3 regions of the Rhizobium sp. NZLR11 genome follow, and region 2 is predicted to be linked to each of the others. Evidence: riboswitches for the same ligand, from Rfam matches in the RefSeq annotation. Region 2 holds a riboswitch; each other region holds the start of a gene.
What was found. A riboswitch is a leader RNA that binds a small molecule or an ion and turns the genes downstream of it on or off. The one in region 2 is predicted to bind thiamine pyrophosphate.
Positions count from the first base shown of each region.

Region 1: it holds a riboswitch for thiamine pyrophosphate, as region 2 does, so the genes downstream of both, thiM (hydroxyethylthiazole kinase) here and HJB83_RS27830 (YkoF family thiamine/hydroxymethylpyrimidine-binding protein) in region 2, are expected to answer to the same signal.
Region 3: it holds a riboswitch for thiamine pyrophosphate, as region 2 does, so the genes downstream of both, thiC (phosphomethylpyrimidine synthase ThiC) here and HJB83_RS27830 (YkoF family thiamine/hydroxymethylpyrimidine-binding protein) in region 2, are expected to answer to the same signal.

Region 1 is NZ_JABDWD010000005.1:241,401-247,310, forward strand. Features, by position in the region: gene HJB83_RS11560 (glycoside hydrolase family 3 N-terminal domain-containing protein) at 1-751, opposite strand, end outside; gene HJB83_RS11565 (GNAT family N-acetyltransferase) at 776-1,255, opposite strand; gene thiD (bifunctional hydroxymethylpyrimidine kinase/phosphomethylpyrimidine kinase) at 1,477-2,298, opposite strand; gene thiE (thiamine phosphate synthase) at 2,295-2,930, opposite strand; gene thiM (hydroxyethylthiazole kinase) at 2,927-3,730, opposite strand; TPP riboswitch at 3,779-3,875, opposite strand; gene HJB83_RS11585 (DUF1349 domain-containing protein) at 4,023-4,607, opposite strand; gene HJB83_RS11590 (ABC transporter substrate-binding protein) at 4,821-5,910, shown strand, end outside.
Region 2 is NZ_JABDWD010000021.1:76,188-82,097, forward strand. Features, by position in the region: gene HJB83_RS27805 (LysR family transcriptional regulator) at 1-861, opposite strand, end outside; gene HJB83_RS27810 (helix-turn-helix transcriptional regulator) at 1,034-1,375, opposite strand; gene HJB83_RS27815 (SDR family NAD(P)-dependent oxidoreductase) at 1,478-2,248, opposite strand; gene soxR (redox-sensitive transcriptional activator SoxR) at 2,359-2,823, opposite strand; gene HJB83_RS27825 (NADPH-dependent FMN reductase) at 2,907-3,482, shown strand; TPP riboswitch at 3,645-3,758, shown strand; gene HJB83_RS27830 (YkoF family thiamine/hydroxymethylpyrimidine-binding protein) at 3,749-4,381, shown strand; gene HJB83_RS27835 (ABC transporter permease) at 4,471-5,277, shown strand; gene HJB83_RS27840 (ABC transporter ATP-binding protein) at 5,274-5,910, shown strand, end outside.
Region 3 is NZ_JABDWD010000026.1:53,462-59,371, forward strand. Features, by position in the region: partial or broken gene HJB83_RS30000 (rhizopine-binding protein) at 63-304, opposite strand; gene HJB83_RS30010 (hypothetical protein) at 1,441-2,151, shown strand; TPP riboswitch at 2,361-2,492, shown strand; gene thiC (phosphomethylpyrimidine synthase ThiC) at 2,585-4,402, shown strand; gene thiO (glycine oxidase ThiO) at 4,404-5,387, shown strand; gene thiS (sulfur carrier protein ThiS) at 5,371-5,568, shown strand; gene HJB83_RS30030 (thiazole synthase) at 5,572-5,910, shown strand, end outside.

The DNA.
Region 1 (5,910 bases), on a different contig from region 2:
CGCCGTCATAGCCGATGTCGTTGCGGATGACGTCGTGCATGACAGGTGAGACGGAGGCCGGCAGCTCCGCGTCATAGGCCGAGTAGACGACATGGGCGACCATCGCCCAGGGCGTATCCTTCAGCGCGACGAAGGGCTTGAAATCGGTCGCAGTGAGCGTCGCGCGGGAGGCGTCGACCACCGGGCGCTCCTTGTGGGAGTCAAGCGTCGCACGGCCATGGCCGGGAATGTGCTTGATCACAGGCATGTTGCCGGTCTCGAGCAGGCCATTGACCACCTCGCGGCCGAGGGCGGCGATGACATCGGGATCCGGGCCGAAAGAGCGGGCGCCGATGACCGCGCTCGTCGTCTCGAAGACGAGATCGAGAACGGGCGAGCAGCCGCTGGAAAGACCGAGTTCCGTCATCATCGCGCCCATGGCCTGGGAGGAAAGGCGCAGTGCTTTTTTGCCGAGATCGAAATCGCGGCGGGCAAGTTCGGCAAACTGGCCGAAGCTGTGGAAAAGCGGCCAAGGCCCGGCATCGAGATGCTGGACGCGGCCGCCTTCCTGGTCGGTGAAGACAGGCGCATCGTCGCGGCCGACGGCTTGCCGAAAGCGTTCGATCAGGCGCCTGGTCTGTTCCGGCTCGCGCTGGTTGCGCCGGCCGACGAAGAGGCCGAGCGGATTGGTCTCGCGGAAGAGGGCGAATTCATCATCCGAAATCGCGGGATTCGGAAGGCCGACGAAAAGGGCGAGCGGGGTCGAGGACAATTCTGTAACTCCGGGATCAGATGGTCATTTCGGCGTGCTTCTCAGCATGCCTTCGTAAATGCCCTTGTCGGGGGCGGGGATGACGATGGCGCCGGCGGTCCCGGCGTAGAAATCGACCGGGCCGGCATCGCCGATGAAGGCATAGGCGTGACCGAGCGTCTTCATCGCCTGAAGGCAGGCGGAAAAAAGGGCGAGCCCGATGCCCTTGCCGCGCGCTTGGCGGTCGACGCCGGTCGGGCCGAAGAAGCCGCGCGCCGTCGTGTCATAGCAGGCAAAGCCCTTGAGCTTGCCGCCGTCGACGGCGATCAGGCAGGCAACAGGCTGACGCGCGAAGGCGATTGCAACTTCGCTCGCCCAGTTTTCGCTGAAGTTTTCGCGAACCCAGTTGACGACGAGATGCAATTCCGGGGGAAGGGCCGGGCGGATGGAAACGCTGACATCGTCGGCTTTCCGCTTCAGATCGGCAAGCTGTGTGGAGTATAAGCTCACAAGCAGGTCTGGCACCCGTCACTCCTCCTGATATTCCTCTATTACGGAATATATCCCCTTTTAATGACATAGATTTGGCGATCTGGCTGGGCTTGTCAACAGGGATTTTTCAGATGGGTCGCAACGCTGCTCGCCGTTACGCTCCTGCTTTCAAAGCAAGGTAGTTGCCGAACGCAAAAACGGCTCGGGGCGCGAGCCCGAGCCGTTTCGATGGAAGCGTGCGTCGATGTGCGCGCTTATCCCTCGACTCTCCAGAGCGCATGAAAATGCTGCACCGGGCCGTGGCCGGAGCCGACGGTGAGGCTTCCTGATGCCGCGACTGCGCCGGCGAGGTAATCCTTGGCGATGGCGACGGCCTCAGACACCGAGGCGCCCTTGGCAAGCTCTGCCGCCAGCGCGCTCGACAGCGTGCAGCCGGTGCCGTGGGTGTTCTTGGTCGGCTCGCGTCTGGCTTCGAACCAGTGCAGGCCGTCGGCTGTGGCAAGCACGTCGGGGCTGTCGTCGCTGTCGAGATGACCGCCCTTGACCAGCACGGCCGCCGGGCCGAGCGCGCGCAGCTGCTCGGCCTGCGCCGCCATGTGAGACCGGTTTGTCGCCACCGGCTGGTGCAGCAGGGCGGCGGCCTCCGGCAGGTTCGGGGTCAGAAGTGTCGCCAGCGGCAGCAGCCGGCTGGTCAGCACGTCGACCGCTTCGGGTGCCAGCAGGGCGGCGCCGCCCTTGGCGATCATGACGGGGTCGATGACGATGGGGATGCTGCGCCGGTCGGCCAGTGCGGCAACAAGCGCGTTGGCGACGGCATCGGCGATGCCGGCATTGGCGATCATGCCGATCTTGACGGCATCGACGCGCACATCGGCAAAGACGGCGTTGATCTGGTCGGCGACGAATTGCGGCGGCACCAGATGCACGCCGGTGACACCTTGAGTGTTCTGCGCCGTCAGCGCGGTCAGTACCGCCATGCCGTAGACGCCGCGAGCGGAAAAGGCCTTGAGATCGGCCTGGATGCCGGCGCCGCCCGAGGGATCGGAGCCGGCGATCGATAAGACGTTGCGGATCATGCGCGGGCCTTTCGGATTTCTCCGGCGATGCGGCGAGCAGCGGCTTCAGGGTCCGGCGTGCCGCAGATGGCGGAGACGACGGCAAGCCCCTTGGCGCCCGCGTCAAAGACTTCGGCCACATGCTCTGCCTTCAGGCCGCCGATCGCAACCGACGGCACCGGCGAAGCCGCCACCAGCCTTGCCAGGCCCTCAAAGCCGATCGGCTGCTTGTGGTCGGCCTTGGTCGGCGTCGCAAACACCGGGCCGACGCCGGTATAATCGACGAGGCTGGGATCGACGGCAGCGGCGAGCGCCTCGGTCTCGACCGACAGGCCGAGGATCATTCCGGGGCCGATCATCTTGCGCGCTCTCGCCGCATCCATGTCTTCCTGGCCGATATGCAGGCCGTCGGCGCCGATGGCGATGGCCGCCTCGACATCGTCGTTGACGATGAGCAGGGCGCCGGTGCCATCAAGCGCCTGTTTCAACGCGCGTCCGGTCTCGATCATCCCGGTCGTGCCGGCATGTTTGTCGCGCAGTTGCACCATTGTCGCGCCGCCGGCAACGGCAAGGCGGGCGGTCTCGACCATGCCGATCCCGGCGCAGAGATCGGGGTCGAGGACGAGATAGAGCGAGAGATCGAAGGTCTTCATGCGGCCGATATCCTGGCCCTGGCATCGAGCGTTTCGGCGTCAAGCGCGTTCAGCGCATCGAGGAAGCGCCAGGCGAAGGAGCCGGGACCGGCCGCACCGAGTGCTGCCTCTTCGCCGGCGATGGCGAAGGTTGCGAGTGCTGCGCCCGTCGCCCCGAACATATCCTCGGGCACTGTGGCGGCAAAGGCGCCGACGAGGCAGGTGAGCGAGCAGCCGAGGGCGGTGACCTGCGGCATCAAGGCCGATCCGCCTGTGATCCGCACCGCCCGCTCCCCATCGGTGACGAAATCGACTGCACCGGTGACGGCGACGACCGCCTGCTGGCGCTCGGCGAGCCATCGCGCTGAACCTTCCGCCTGTTCAACCGGATCGCGGCTGTCGACGCCCTGGCCGCGGCTCTCGCCGCCGGCGAGCGCGATGATCTCGGAGGCATTGCCACGGATGATCGTGGGCTTGAGCGCCAGCAGACCGGCGACCGCATCGCGGCGGAAAGCCGTGGCATAATGGGCGACCGGATCGAGCACCCAGGGTTTGCCGGCTGAGGTCGCTGCCTTCGCTGCGGCCTGCATGCCGTCGATCCATTGCGACGACAGCGTGCCGATATTGACGGTCAGCGCGTTGGCGATGCCGGCGAATTCGCCGGCTTCCTCAGCGGCATGCACCATGGCGGGCGAGGCGCCGGCGGCCAGCAGGACGTTGGCGGCGATGTTCATGGCGACGTAATTGGTGATGCACTGAACGAGCGGCGGCTTCTCGCGCATCGCCTTCAGCATGGCTCCTGGTGTGGTCCTGGTCTGCATGTGGCCCCTTTCAGGCGGGGGCGGGCACGGGGTAATTCGTACGGCGAGCCGCGACCCCGAGCGACTCCCTCCGCCGGCATTATCCGGTTCAGGTTCGAAGGGTGCTTCTCAGCCCGTCTGTCGACGGGCGCCCCTGTCTCTCATCGCGCTCTTTTTCGCAGAGAATGGGGCGGATGTCATCTCGAAAATGACAGTCCTATTTGTGTGGCATTTACAGCAGGGGCGACGAACAGAACGGCCAACAGTCGTGGATCACCCCAGATCGTGTCCGCAGAGAATCTTATAATAGCGTCTAACTCAAATCATGAAGATCCGTCGCAATCGCCAACCCGATCGAAAACTCCGAAAACCGCACCGTCAACCCGCTGCGCTCCGGCGTGCAGGCCATCGGCCCGACTTCGTAACCGTCGGCGGCCGGGAAGGGCGCTAGCCGCAGCAGCGGCCAGCGGCTCCCGTCGCGAGAGGTCTGGATGCGCAGGGCGCCGTTGGCGAGGGTGACGCGGATCTGGAAATCTTCGAGTTCCTTGAAGGGCTGCGACACCGACCAGTCGGACCTGCCGTCGGTGACGACGGTGCTGAGGAAAGCTTCGCCGTCGGTGAATTCCACGCCTGTTTTTACCCAGCGTTTCCCGTCGAGGCGCACCATCAGGCCAGCCTGGTCGTAGAGGGTGCGGAATTCGCCCTGGATGCGGATCTGGGCGGTGAAGCTCTCTGCCGTGGGAAAGGCAAGGAAATGGCCGCTGTCGCGGGTGAAGCCGTAATGGGTTTCCCGCCAGAAATCGGTTTTTTCATCGGTCGTCAGGGTGAGGGCGGTGTCGTCGGCGTGCCAGCTGGCCGGTTCGTTCAGCCATTTTCCGCCCTTGAAATTGATGTTCATTCTTTTCTCCCGTTCCGCTGAAGCCTGACCATCCGTGTGCTTGGCATAATGCGCAGCCTTCGTGCAGGCGCAGCCGAAGATTGTGTTTTCTCGCGTTCCGGTATCCCGGCAGAGGCATAATCGGTCACCCACGCTTGACAGGATCAATCCAGCTCTTATTCTCTTACAAAAAGATGAATTACATAATTGTGGAACTGGACCGGGAGCCTTCTCATGAAAACACTTGTCGCATTTCTCCTTGGCACCGCGCTCGTCGCCCTGCCTTCGACCCTGCTTGCCCAGGAAAAGGGCGGCGTCATCAATGTCGCGACGATCGGCGAGCCGCCGACGCTCGATCCGATGTCGTCGACGGCCGATCTCGTCGGCATCGTCACCCAGCATATTTTCGAAACGCTTTACACATTCGACAAGAGCTGGAACGTCACGCCGCTACTGGCCGAAAGCCTGCCCGAGATCAGCGCAGATGGCAAAACCTATACGATCAAGCTCAGGACCGGCATCAAATTCCACGACAATAGCGACATGACCTCGGACGATGTCGTCGCCTCGCTGACCCGCTGGATGAAGATCGCCTCGCGCGGCAAGCAGGTGGCCGGCTTCATCGACAAGATCACTGCTGTCGATCCTTCAACCGTCACCATCACGCTGAAGCAGCCCTATGCGCCGCTGACCTCGCTGCTTGCCTTCAACAATTCGGCGGCGATCATCATCCCGTCGGAAAAACAGGACGAGCCGATGAAGGAGTTCATCGGCACCGGTCCCTATATGCTGAAGGAGCGCAAGGCCGACCAGTATATCCAGCTCGTCCGCTTCGATGGCTATAAGTCCCGCGAAGGCGACAGCAATGGTTATGGCGGCGCCCGCCATCAATATCTCGATGAAATCCGCTTCGTGCCGGTGCCCGATCCGAACACCCGTGTCGAAGCCGCCGTCTCCGGCCAGTATGATTATGTCGATTCGATCGCCGTCGAATCCTACGACAAGGTGAAGGCGTCGACTGCCTCGCAGCCGGTCATGTTGAAGCCCTTCGGCTATCCGGTCTTCGTCTTCAACACGAAGGAAGGTGTTGCTGGGAATGTCGAGGTCCGCAAGGCGATCCGCCAGGCACTCAGCATGGAAGACATGCTGGCCGCCGCTTTCGGCAGCAAGGATTTCTATGCGCTCGACGGCGCCATCTATCCGAAGTCCTTTTCCTGGTCGACCGATGCCGGCGTCGAAGGCGCCTATAATCTCGCGGATCCGGAAGGGGCGGCCGCTGCTGCCAAGAAGGCCGGTTATAATGGCGAGCCGATCCGCATCCTGA
Region 2 (5,910 bases):
CTCGTGCAGCAAGGCCGACACAAGCGGCGTGAACGGTTCGCGATAAGGCGCGACGAGGCCGACCAGATGATGCGCCTCCGGCTCGACGATCGGGATCATCCGAATTTCCACTGGAAATCCAAAGGATTTCGCGACGTTGCGCGGCATGATGCTCGCCCAGCGCCCGGTCCTGACATGCGAGAACAGCACGATCATCGAGTTGGATTCGAGCGTCGGATGTACCGTGGCGCCGGCTTCCGTCAGGTGCCGGTTGATGATGCGACGGTTCTGCATGTCGGCCGTCAATAGACAAAGCCGAAGATCACCAACCTCGCGCCAGGTCACGTTGTCGCGATCAGACAAAGGGCTGCCTGCAGCCGTAATCAGATTATAGCGCTCGGCATAAAGCGGAACCGTCGTAACACGGCCGAGCGGTTCGTTTTCGAGATAGGTGATGCCGGCATCAATTTCGAGATTCTCGAGCATGCTCAGCACCTGCAGCGAATTGCGCGAGACGATCGAGAAGGTCACGCCGGGGTGCCGTTCCTGAAAAGGCGTGGTGATACGCGAAAGCATGGCAAGCGCGGTCGGAATGGCGGCGAGGCGAATGTGGCCGGAAAGGCCGCGGCGCGCGGCGCGCATCTCTTCGCGCATGGTGCGGGCATCGCCGACGATGCGCCGGGCCCATTCCAGCACGCGCTGGCCTTCCGGCGTCAGCCCCTGGAACCGCGAGCCGCGCTGCACCAGCATGACGCCCAATTGATCCTCGAGCTGCCGGATAGCCGCCGAGAGCGTCGGCTGCGAGATCCCGCACTCCTCGGCGGCACGGCCGAAGTGCTTTTCATTGGCAAGGGCGATAAAAAATTCCAGCTTGTCGATCATCCGGTCTCCCGCGACATTTCGCGTCCGGCCTCATCTTCGACATAGCAGCCGTGCTTCGCAAGGGCGGGTACTAATGCATGCCGCCAAAAGTGTGCAGCGGTTTTGGGACGACGACATGCATAAAACAAAGAATTAAAGCGCGTCGCATGAATCAAGTTTTATGCGACGCGCTTTAACAGTTTTCCGCAGCCGGAAAAAGATCGAACAGCGATTCGAGAAAACCCAGCACGTTGACATTGCCGATGCTGTAATAAACCTGCCTGCCCTGACGGCGCGTATTGACCAGGCCTTCGAGCCTCAAACGCGCAAGTTGCTGCGAGACCATCGCCTGCTGTATGCCGAGAATATTTTCGATTTCACCGACCGTTCGCTCCTCTTTCGCCAGTATGCAGAGGATCAGAAGTCGGGTGTGATGCGCCAAAGCTTTCAGCAGGTCGCTCGCTTCATGGGCTTTTCCAGCGAGTTTATGCAACTCCTGGCCGGTCATACCCGGCTCCGGTTTAGGCAACGGCATTCGATATCTCGGAAGGAGGCGGTGAGGTAGATCAGTACAATAGCATATTCGCACAAGCGAATTGGTCAATAGTGATGAAATGCCAAAAAAGGTCCAAGTAAATCAGCAGATAAGCTGTCCGCCATTGATCTCGATCACCTGGCCGGTGATGTATCCCGAGAGTGAGGGAGCTGCCAGGAACAGATAGGCGGGAGCGCAATCCTCCGCCGTGCCGAGTCGCTGCAGGGGGATGGATTTCCGGGTCTGCTCCAGCTTTTCTTTGGAGGAATAGCGCTCGTGGAAATCCGTCTCGATCGTTCCCGGCGAGACGCAGTTGACGCGGATGCCATCCGGGGCAAGCTCGCGGGCGAGCGCCTTGGAATAGGTCGCAACAAAGGCCTTCGAGGCCGAATATATCGAAGAGCCGGGGCTTCCGCCGGTCAGCGCCGAAATCGAAACAGTGTTGATGACGGCAGCGCCCTCGGCCGCCTTCAATGCCGGCAGCAATGCCCGCGTCAGCGCCACCACCGAAGTCTGGTTGAGCCGTATGACTGCCTCATATTCTGCGTCGGTCAGCGTGGCAGCGGGAAACCGGCCAAGCATGGTGCCGGCATTGTTGACGAGCACATGCACCCTGTCGAAGAAAGCGAGGACATCGTCGGCAAATTGCGCCGCCCCACCGATGGCGGAGAAATCGGCGTGCAGCAGCAGCGCCCGTCTTTCCGATTCAGCAGTCAGCAGGAAATCCGGCAGATCCCGTCCCGGCTTGCGCCCGGTATGGACAATCACCTTCGCGCCGCAGTCCAGAAACTGCCGGGCAACTTCAAGGCCGATGCCGCGGCCGGCGCCGGTCACGACGACATTGCGATTTTCGAACAATCTGGGATGAAACACGAAGCCGTCCTCCTCGCGGACAGTGCCGCCGGTTGCGTCACTCGCCCTTAACATATGAGCGCACCGACCGAAAGAAAGGCGCGCACTGATCTTTCCGGGGAAAACCAGGACTAGTTTTCGGCCTCCAGAAGCCGCGCACCCGGCCCTTCCTTGCCAAGCCGGTCGCAGGGATTACGCAGCGGACAGCTTTCGATCGACAGGCAGCCGCAACCGATGCAGCCGGTCAATCGGTCGCGCAACAGGCTGAGCCGCCTGATTCGCGCGTCGAGATCATCCTTCCAGCGCGCCGACAGCGTCTGCCAGTCGGCAACGGTCGGCGTTCGTCCCTGCGGCAGGGACTCGAACGCTGACTGGATTTCCGAAAGCGGAATGCCGACACGCTGCGCCACCTTGATGATGCCGAGACGGCGAAGCACATCGCGCCCATAGCGCCGCTGGTTGCCGCGGGAGCGGATGCTCGAGATCAACCCTTTGGTCTCGTAAAAATGCAGCGCCGAGACGGCGAGGCCGCTGCGCTCCGCCACTTCACCGACTGTCAGGAGCCTGCCGAGCGGCGTCGCAGGAATCGTATCCATCGCCTATTGACCTCAATATTAGTTGAGGTTTTATACCTGTTGCTCCTGCAATCGTAAAGTCCAATCGCAACAAGGAGCGACACATGAAAACACCCACCAGGCTGGCGGTCATCTACGGGAGCACGAGGGAAGGCCGCATCTGCGACCGGGTGGTCAAGTGGCTGACGGAGGAGCTCATCCGCTTCCCGCAATTCGATATCGACATCATCGACCCGCTGGATTTTGCGCTGCCGACCACCCGCGAATTGGCACATCCCGAAATCGCCAGGCTCGCCGAGCGGCTCGGCATGGCGGACGCGTTCATCATCGTCACGCCGGAATACAATCACAGCTTCACCGCCTCGCTGAAATTCGTCATCGATTTCTTCTTCGAGCCTTGGCAGGGCAAGCCGGTCGCCTTCGTTTCCTATGGCGGTATTTCCGGCGGCCTGCGCGCGGTAGAGCAGCTGCGCCTCGTCTTTGCCGAACTCCACGCCGTCACGATCCGCGATTCGGTCAGCTTCGCTGCGCCATGGAACCGCTTCGACGCGGAAGGCAGGCTCGACACTCCCGACGACGCGCTGCGCTTGCTCGGCCGAATGATGGCAAGGCTGGAATGGTGGACACGGGCGCTCGCCACCGCCCGTATCGATCGTCCCTATGCCGATATCGCCGCCTGAGACAGAAAGCTCCGGTTCCGTTCCCAGCAGGTACGGAACCTCTGGGAACACCCGGGCAGGACCTCGGTCCGGGTGTTGTCCGTCATATCAGGTTCATTACGACCACGCGGACGGGTCTGCAATTTTGCGGTTGCGGGAAGAAAACCGCGATGATAGTTTCCGCCGAAATAACAGGGGAGCTCCGTATCGCCGGGGCTGAGATGCGAGGCGCAAGCCTCTGGACCCTTCAAAGCTGATCTGGGTAATGCCAGCGGAGCGAGGTTCAGATGTTCTCAGGCGCACAAGTGTCACTCTATCCGATGTCCGGCAATTTCGTCGGCATCATTCTCGATGCCGTCAAGGCGTTCGACCCCTATCGCGACCGGCTTCGCATCGAGACCGATGATATCTCCACCCTGCTGGTCGGCCCGCCTGATGTCCTCTTCGCGGCCATGCGCGATCTTTTCGTCGTCGCCGCCAATACCGGCGAGCATTGCGTGCTGTCCGCCGCGGTCTCACGCGGCTGCCCAGGTGAGCCCGACGACGCCATCTGCGGCGTCAAGCCCTCTGCCGGCCGGGCGGAGCCGCTTGCCGACCGGATTACATCAGCCCTTGCCGCCGTTGAAACCACCACGGAGACCGGACAGCCGGCAGCCGCGCAATTCTCGCTCTACGTCATGGGAACCGGCAGCCATATGGACGAGATCTATGGCTGCATCGATTTCTTGAAGCGCTCCGGCACCTTCGACCACGCCAAGAATTTCTGTACCCGGCTGGGGGGAGATGCCGGCGCCGTCTTCGCGACCATTCATGAGGCCTTCTATCGCTTCGGCGACCCGGTGGGACACGTGACGCTCGACATCACGGTCTCCGCCAATACAGCGCCGCGCGTCTTAGCAGACGCGCAAGGGACGCCGTAACACTTTAAATTGCTGCATAATTTTCCCTTAAATCGATTCCGATTTAAGGAATTATGCAGTGCCCGACGAAAGCCTGAAATCGAACGCTGATGACATCGCCACAACCATCGGATTCGCGCCTTGCCGCGCTCCGCGCCGCTCTCTACCGGGGCATACCGGCCTTTCTCGCGGGCTGCGCGTTTTTGGCGGCATGGGAACTCTATGTCGATCTTTCCGGCATCAAACCTTCCATCCTGCCGGCGCCTTCGCGCATTGTCATCCAGGGCTGGCTGAACCGTGAGGCGCTGATATCAAACACCTGGCCGACGCTGGGTGCGACACTCGGCGGTTTCGCGCTGTCGCTTGCCTTCGCCTTCGCCGCTTCGATCCTGATGGATTTCGTGTCTTTCATGCGCCGGGCATTGCTACCGATTTTCATCGCCAGCCAGACGCTGCCGCTGGTGGCGATCGCGCCCCTTGTCGTCCTCTGGTTCGGTTTCGGCCTGTTGCCGAAGATCCTGCTGGTGGCGCTCGTCACCTTCTTTCCGCTGTTGGTCGCCCTGCTGCAGGGCTATCAATCGACCGACCGCGACATCGCCGAATTGCTGAACTCGATGAAGGCGAGCCGCTGGCGGATTTTCCGCCTGGCGCGGCTTCCCTCCGCGCTGCCCTATTTCTTCGCCGGCCTCAGGATCTCGATCACCTATGCCGTCGTCGGCGCGATCTTTGCCGAATATGCCGGCGCCGCCCGCGGCCTCGGCATCTATATCCTCAACGCCAAGAACAATTTCCGCCCCGATCTCGTGCTTGCCGCCGTCGTTATCAGCGCCGCGCTCACACTCTGCCTCTTCGGGCTGACGCTATTGATCCAGCGCCTCGTCATGCCCTGGCAACGATCCCAGGAGTCGCGGCGATGAGCGATACGATGGTCGAACTGCGCAACATCTCGAAGTCCTTCGACGGCATGAAGGTGCTGGGCGATATTTCGCTCACTGTGGCAAACGGCGAGTTCGTTTCGATCGTCGGCCCGTCCGGCTCAGGAAAGTCGACGGTGCTCCGATTGCTGACACAGGCGCTTCGCCCCGATTCCGGCACCGTGCTTTTCAAGGACGCGCCGCTGGAACGGGCGCCGCATTCATTCGCCTTCATGCCGCAGCGCGATGCGCTGATGCCCTGGCGCCGGATCATCGACAATGCGGCACTTGGCCTCGAAGTGCGTGGCATGAGCCGCCGCGCTGCCCGCGCCACTGTGGCGCCACTGTTTGAGCGCTTCGGCCTTGCCGGTTTTGAACACCATTATCCATCCGAACTATCAGGCGGCATGCGCCAGCGCGCCGCCCTGCTGCGCACTGTCGTCCAGACCCAGGACATGCTGCTGCTCGACGAGCCGTTCGGCGCGCTCGACGCGCTGACGCGCACACAGATCCAGGAATGGCTGCAGAGCATGTGGACCGAACACCGCTGGACGGCGCTGCTGATCACCCACGACGTCCGCGAGGCCGTGTTCCTCTCCGACCGGATCTACGTGCTTTCGGCCCGCCCGGCGCGTA
Region 3 (5,910 bases), on a different contig from region 2:
CGCCCAAAAAGAGGATGCAAGCAAACCTGCATTGTGTCGCATTCGCCCTTCAGCTCTTGATGACGGAGTCCTTGAGGCGTGACGAGCTGAAACGGAATGTAGCCCTTCTTTTCGACCTTTTCGCCCTTAGCAGGCTTGAGTGCGGTATCGACTGAGCCTTGCCCTGGCCGGCGCCATCCTGGAACACGGTAAGGTCGAGATCGCGCGCCTGCATGGCGGCAAGCACGTCCTGTGTGGCGTCGGCGCCGGCGCCGACGACGACCGTGGTCATATTCCTTGCCTCTTTGAAACGTCTGATCACGCCGTGTCTGCATGGCGGCAGACGGCTTTCGGGCGTGCCCGTCAAGCATGCGGTCGAGAACGGAGCAACTGATGGCGAGTTCGGTCTGCCGACCAGGCCGCGACCTGGCTCCCAGAGGCCGCCCTATGATGGCCTTGTATCGCCCGACTACCGTTTTCACCAGCAAGAGTTTGCCGTAGCGGTAGAGACCTGCCATTTCACCTAGGCGCCGTGAAGTGCGATATATGTAATAATATATGAATGACATACTTTATAACTCGAAGGTTTCTCAAAATAATAGGTAAAGTTCGCCAAACTGGAAATGATATACGATAATATATACTCAATACATCTGTTGCGTTGTTTATCGTTTTCATCGAGTGTCCCGTCATGGGGAGCTACGGTAGCACGGGAAATTCTTTCCCTATGAATGCTGAAACCTTTCCGGCGACAGCATCGTCTGGAGGCTTGCACAAGGAGCACATGACATGGATCATCAAAAGCAATCAGACAAGCGCCTTGGCTGCTCGCATCTGCGGTTGGCAACCATCGACGGCGTGTCGCTGTCTGGTCTGCAGTTGTCACTCGAGCCGCAGGAGGGTTCTGGGTCGACGAAGAAGACCTTTCTCCAACAATTGCTCCTGGATTTTGCTTTCGGCTGCGAGCTATTTTATCCGATCCAGCTATATGAACATCTCGCAACGAGCGAGGGCGACGACAAGGGCGCTAAACCATTAGGTGAGAGTTACGAGTATGGAACTGGGAGAGTTCGGACCGGCCGCCACGTCCCTCATTTGAAATCCACGTCTCTCGGGTTTCCATATTCCAGAATGGAAGCGCCTGCTCAGTCGCCAACTCTTGCAAACTACAACAACAGGTCGGCGAGCGGATGGAGGACATCATGGACGACATGGATGCAACGCAAGCAAAGGACGGCTCGGGCACACGGGTTTCAAAACGTGCGAACCAGCACGGCAGGAACATCGAAAGATGGTAAGAAAGTCTTCAGGAACCTGACCGTTACACGGTACGCGCAAGCCCTAGTTCAAATCCTGCTGCCGCTATCATATACACTGACAACGCTCACTTGTCGGCAAAATTCAAGGGTATTTGGCCCGCAAGGTTCGCCCAATTATACTTCCGAAAGGATTTCATTCTCTATGTCATTATGTTCTGCGAAATGCATTCGCATCGCCGCGCTTGCAGCGGCTGCCATCGTGCTGGGCACCCAGTTCGCAATTGCGCAAGAACCGTCTATAGGGGCTCAGTGGCTGAACACGCCGGTATCTCGGGTGGAAGCGCTTGCGGTCCTCCAGACCCTGAATGCCAATCTCCTGAGTAACGCCAGTGCTACGTTGACCCTTGACCGTTGGTGCGCCGCGCATAAGCTCGCACCGGAAGGTTTCAAGATCGTAGCTCAGCGTGTGGGCGGGCAAGGCAAACCGGCCGATGAGGACATCCGTAAACTTCTGACCGTCGGACCCGGTGAGTTGATCGCTTATCGCCGCGTCCGACTGGTCTGCGGAGATCGCGTCTTGTCTGAAGCCGACAACTGGTATGTACCTGCAAAGTTAACTGCAGAAATGAATCAGGCGCTGAATACCAGCGATATCCCTTTTGGCAGAGCCGTTCAGGCTCTCAATTTCACTCGCACAAACCTGTCTGCCAAGTTGCTCTGGTCCCCTCTATCCGAAGGCTGGGACATGGACGGCTCAACAGCGCATGAAACAAGTTCCCCCGGCCTGCCGGCGTTCCTGCTCGAACATCGAGCCGTATTGAAACTTCCAGACGGCACGCCGTTTAGCGCCCTGGTCGAAAGCTACACGGAAAAAGTACTAGACTTTCCAGTTCCGCGCCTGCTTTCTCAATAGCGCTTCGGTATCTCGGTAGATTTGGCGAAATAAATCGACTGCCACTGCATGCGACAAGGGCGCTTGTCTTGCGGAAGCGTGCCGGCCGGCACGATTGCCCTTGTCCATCGTTTAACAGCGGCGACACGCACGATATCCTGTGTGTAACCTAACCCCGAGCCATCGCAGATTGTCGCTTGACAGTCCCCTCGGCAAGCCTCTACCCTTTTTGCATTCACCAGGGGGGTCCCGGCAAGGGGCTGAGATACTGCTGGACAATACGGCTTTGCCGATTGTGGCGCAGTGACCCGTTGAACCTGATCCAGTTCATACTGGCGTAGGGACGGTGCAAGCGCTCGAAGGCAGTGGATTCACGCGCGGAATCCGTGCCGGCGTCTTTTCATCATTCCGGCTGATGACTGGGTCTCCAATCGAAAACTTGGAGCCTCAAACCATGAATATCGCCGCCACCCCAACTGTCACCACCGGCCCCTTGCCGGCATCCAGGAAGATCTACATTCGGGGGGACGTCCATCCCGACATTTGCGTGCCGATGCGCGAAATCAGCCTGCACCCGACATCGGGCGAGCCGCCCGTTGTCGTCTACGACTCCTCCGGCCCCTATACGCTCGAGGGCGCCCAGATCCGTATCGAACAAGGGCTTCCCTCACTGCGACGCGACTGGGTGCTCGGGCGGGGCGATGTCGAACACTATCAGGGGCGCCATATCCGCCCCGAAGACAACGGCTTTGCCAGCGGCGAAAGGCTGACGCCCGAATTTCCCACTAAACGTCAGCCGCTACGAGCCAGGGATGGCAAGGCGGTCACCCAGCTCGCCTATGCGCGATCAGGCATCATCACGCCCGAGATGGAATTCATAGCCATCCGCGAAAACCTTGGTCGCAAGGCGCAGGCGGATGCCATGGTCCGCGACGGCGAAAGCTTCGGCGCCCATATTCCGGACCATGTGACGGCGGAATTCGTCCGGCAGGAATTGGCGGCGGGTCGGGCGATCATCCCCGCCAACATCAATCATCCGGAATCCGAGCCGATGATCATCGGCCGGAATTTCCTGGTGAAGATCAACGCCAATATTGGCAATTCTGCTGTCACCTCGTCCATGACGGAAGAGGTCGAGAAAATGGTCTGGGCGGCCCGCTGGGGCGCCGACACGGTCATGGATCTTTCCACCGGCCGCAATATCCACAATATCCGCGAATGGATCATCCGCAATTCGCCGGTGCCGATCGGTACCGTGCCGCTCTATCAGGCGCTGGAGAAGGTCGAGGGCATTGCCAAAGACCTGTCCTGGGAGGTCTATCGTGACACGCTGATCGAACAGGCCGAACAGGGCGTCGACTATTTCACCATCCATGCCGGCGTGCGGCTTCACTACATCCCGCTCACCGTCAACCGTTTGACGGGCATCGTGTCGCGCGGCGGTTCGATCATGGCGAAGTGGTGTCTCCATCACCATCGCGAAAGCTTCCTCTACGAGCATTTCGAGGAGATCTGCGACATCTGCCGCGCCTATGACGTCTCCTTTTCGCTCGGCGATGGCCTGCGCCCCGGCTCGATCGCCGACGCGAATGATGCGGCGCAGTTCGCCGAACTGGAAACACTGGGAGAGCTGACCAAGATCGCCTGGGCGAAAGACTGCCAAGTGATGATCGAAGGCCCCGGCCATGTGCCGATGCACAAGATTAAGGAGAACATGGACAAGCAGCTCGAAGTCTGCGGCGAGGCGCCTTTCTACACGCTCGGGCCGCTGACGACCGATATCGCGCCGGGCTACGATCACATCACCTCTGGGATAGGCGCAGCCATGATCGGCTGGTTCGGCACGGCGATGCTCTGCTACGTCACGCCCAAGGAGCATCTGGGGCTTCCCGACCGCAACGACGTGAAGGTAGGCGTCATCACCTACAAGATCGCGGCTCACGCCGCAGATCTCGCCAAGGGGCATCCGGCGGCACAGCTGCGCGACGACGCGCTCTCCCGCGCCCGTTTCGAATTCCGCTGGGAAGATCAGTTCAACCTCTCGCTGGACCCAGAAACCGCCCGCAGCTTCCACGACAAGACGCTGCCGAAGGAAGCCCATAAGGTGGCCCATTTCTGCTCCATGTGCGGCCCGAAATTCTGCTCCATGCGCATCTCGCACGATATCCGCGCCGAAGCGCAGAAGGAGGGTCTGGATGCGATGGCAGCGCGTTATCGCGAGGGCGGCGACCTCTATATGCCGGTAGAAACCCTGCAACATTCGGGCGAATGAGATGCGTGTGCTTGTCAAAGGGGCCGGCGTTGCCGGCCTGACGGTGGCGTATGAACTGCGCGCTCGAGATGCCGAGGTTACCGTGCTCGATCCATATGACGGTTTCAGGCGTGCTGCTTCGTGGCTCGCGGGCGGAATGTTGGCGCCCTGGTGCGAGCGGGAGAGTGCTGATGACGCGGTACTCATGCGCGGTCTCACCGCCGCCGACAAATGGGAGGCAATGGTGCCGGGAGAGGTGCGACGCAACGGAACGCTCGTGGTCGCCTCGGCTCGCGATCTTGGTGAACTGCGACGCTTTGCCTGCCGCACGACGGGTTATGAATGGCTGGAAGAGCCGGCGATTGCGGCGCTGGAACCCTCTCTTGGCGGGCGGTTCCGGCACGGGCTGTTCTTTCGCCGCGAAGCCCATCTCGATCCCCGGCGAGTGTTGTGTCTGCTGCGCACCAAGCTGACGGTTCAGGGGGTCACCTTCGTGGGCGAGAGCCCACACGAGAGCTTCGACAGTGTCGTCGATTGCACGGGCGCAGCGCGCATTGGCGAGGCAAAGGAGTTACGCGGCGTCCGCGGCGAGATGCTTTACCTTAGAAGCTTTGACGTGGATCTCTCCCGGCCGGTCCGCCTGCTCCATCCGCGTTTCCCCGTCTACATCGTCCCGCGTGGAGACGGTGTGTTCATGGTCGGCGCGACAATGATCGAGACGGAATTCGACGGGCCTATTGTCGCCCGTTCACTGATGGAACTGCTCAACGCTGCATACACGCTATTTCCGGCCTTTGCCGATGCAACCATAATCGAAACGGGTGTCGGAATTCGCCCAGCCTTTCCGGACAATCTTCCACGTGCAAGCCATCAGGGAACGGTGATCTCGCTCAACGGCCTCTACCGCCACGGCTTTCTGCTCGCGCCATCCATGGCGGCCGAGGCGGCTGAACTTGTCTTCAACCAACATACGACGGGAGGAATGCCCCATGAAATTGATCGTTAACGGCGAGGCCCAGGATGTCGCGGCTGAGACGCTGTCGGAGCTTTTAGTCCTGATGGAATATGAGGGTGACTGGCTGGCGACAGCCGTCAACGGTGAGCTGGTCCATCGCGAAGACCGGTTCGATCGTTCGCTCAACGACAATGACAGGATCGAAATCCTGTCGCCGATGCAGGGAGGCTGACGGATGCTGACGCTTTACGGCGCCGAAATAAACTCCCGTCTGCTGCTCGGCACAGCGCGTTACCCCTCTCCTGCCGTCCTCTCCGAGGCCGTCAGGCAATCGGCGACGGAAATCGTCACCGTCTCGCTTCGTCGTGAGATGTCTGGCGGCCGCAGTGGGGGAGCCTTCTTCGAGATGATCCGCGCGCTCGGCGTTCGTATCCTTCCCAACACTGCAGGTTGCCACAGCGTCGCGGAAGCCGTGCTGACCGCAAAGATGGCCCGCGAGCTGTTCGCCACCGACTGGATCAAGCTCGAGGTCATCGGCAACCATGATACGTTACAGCCGGATGTCTTCGGTCTC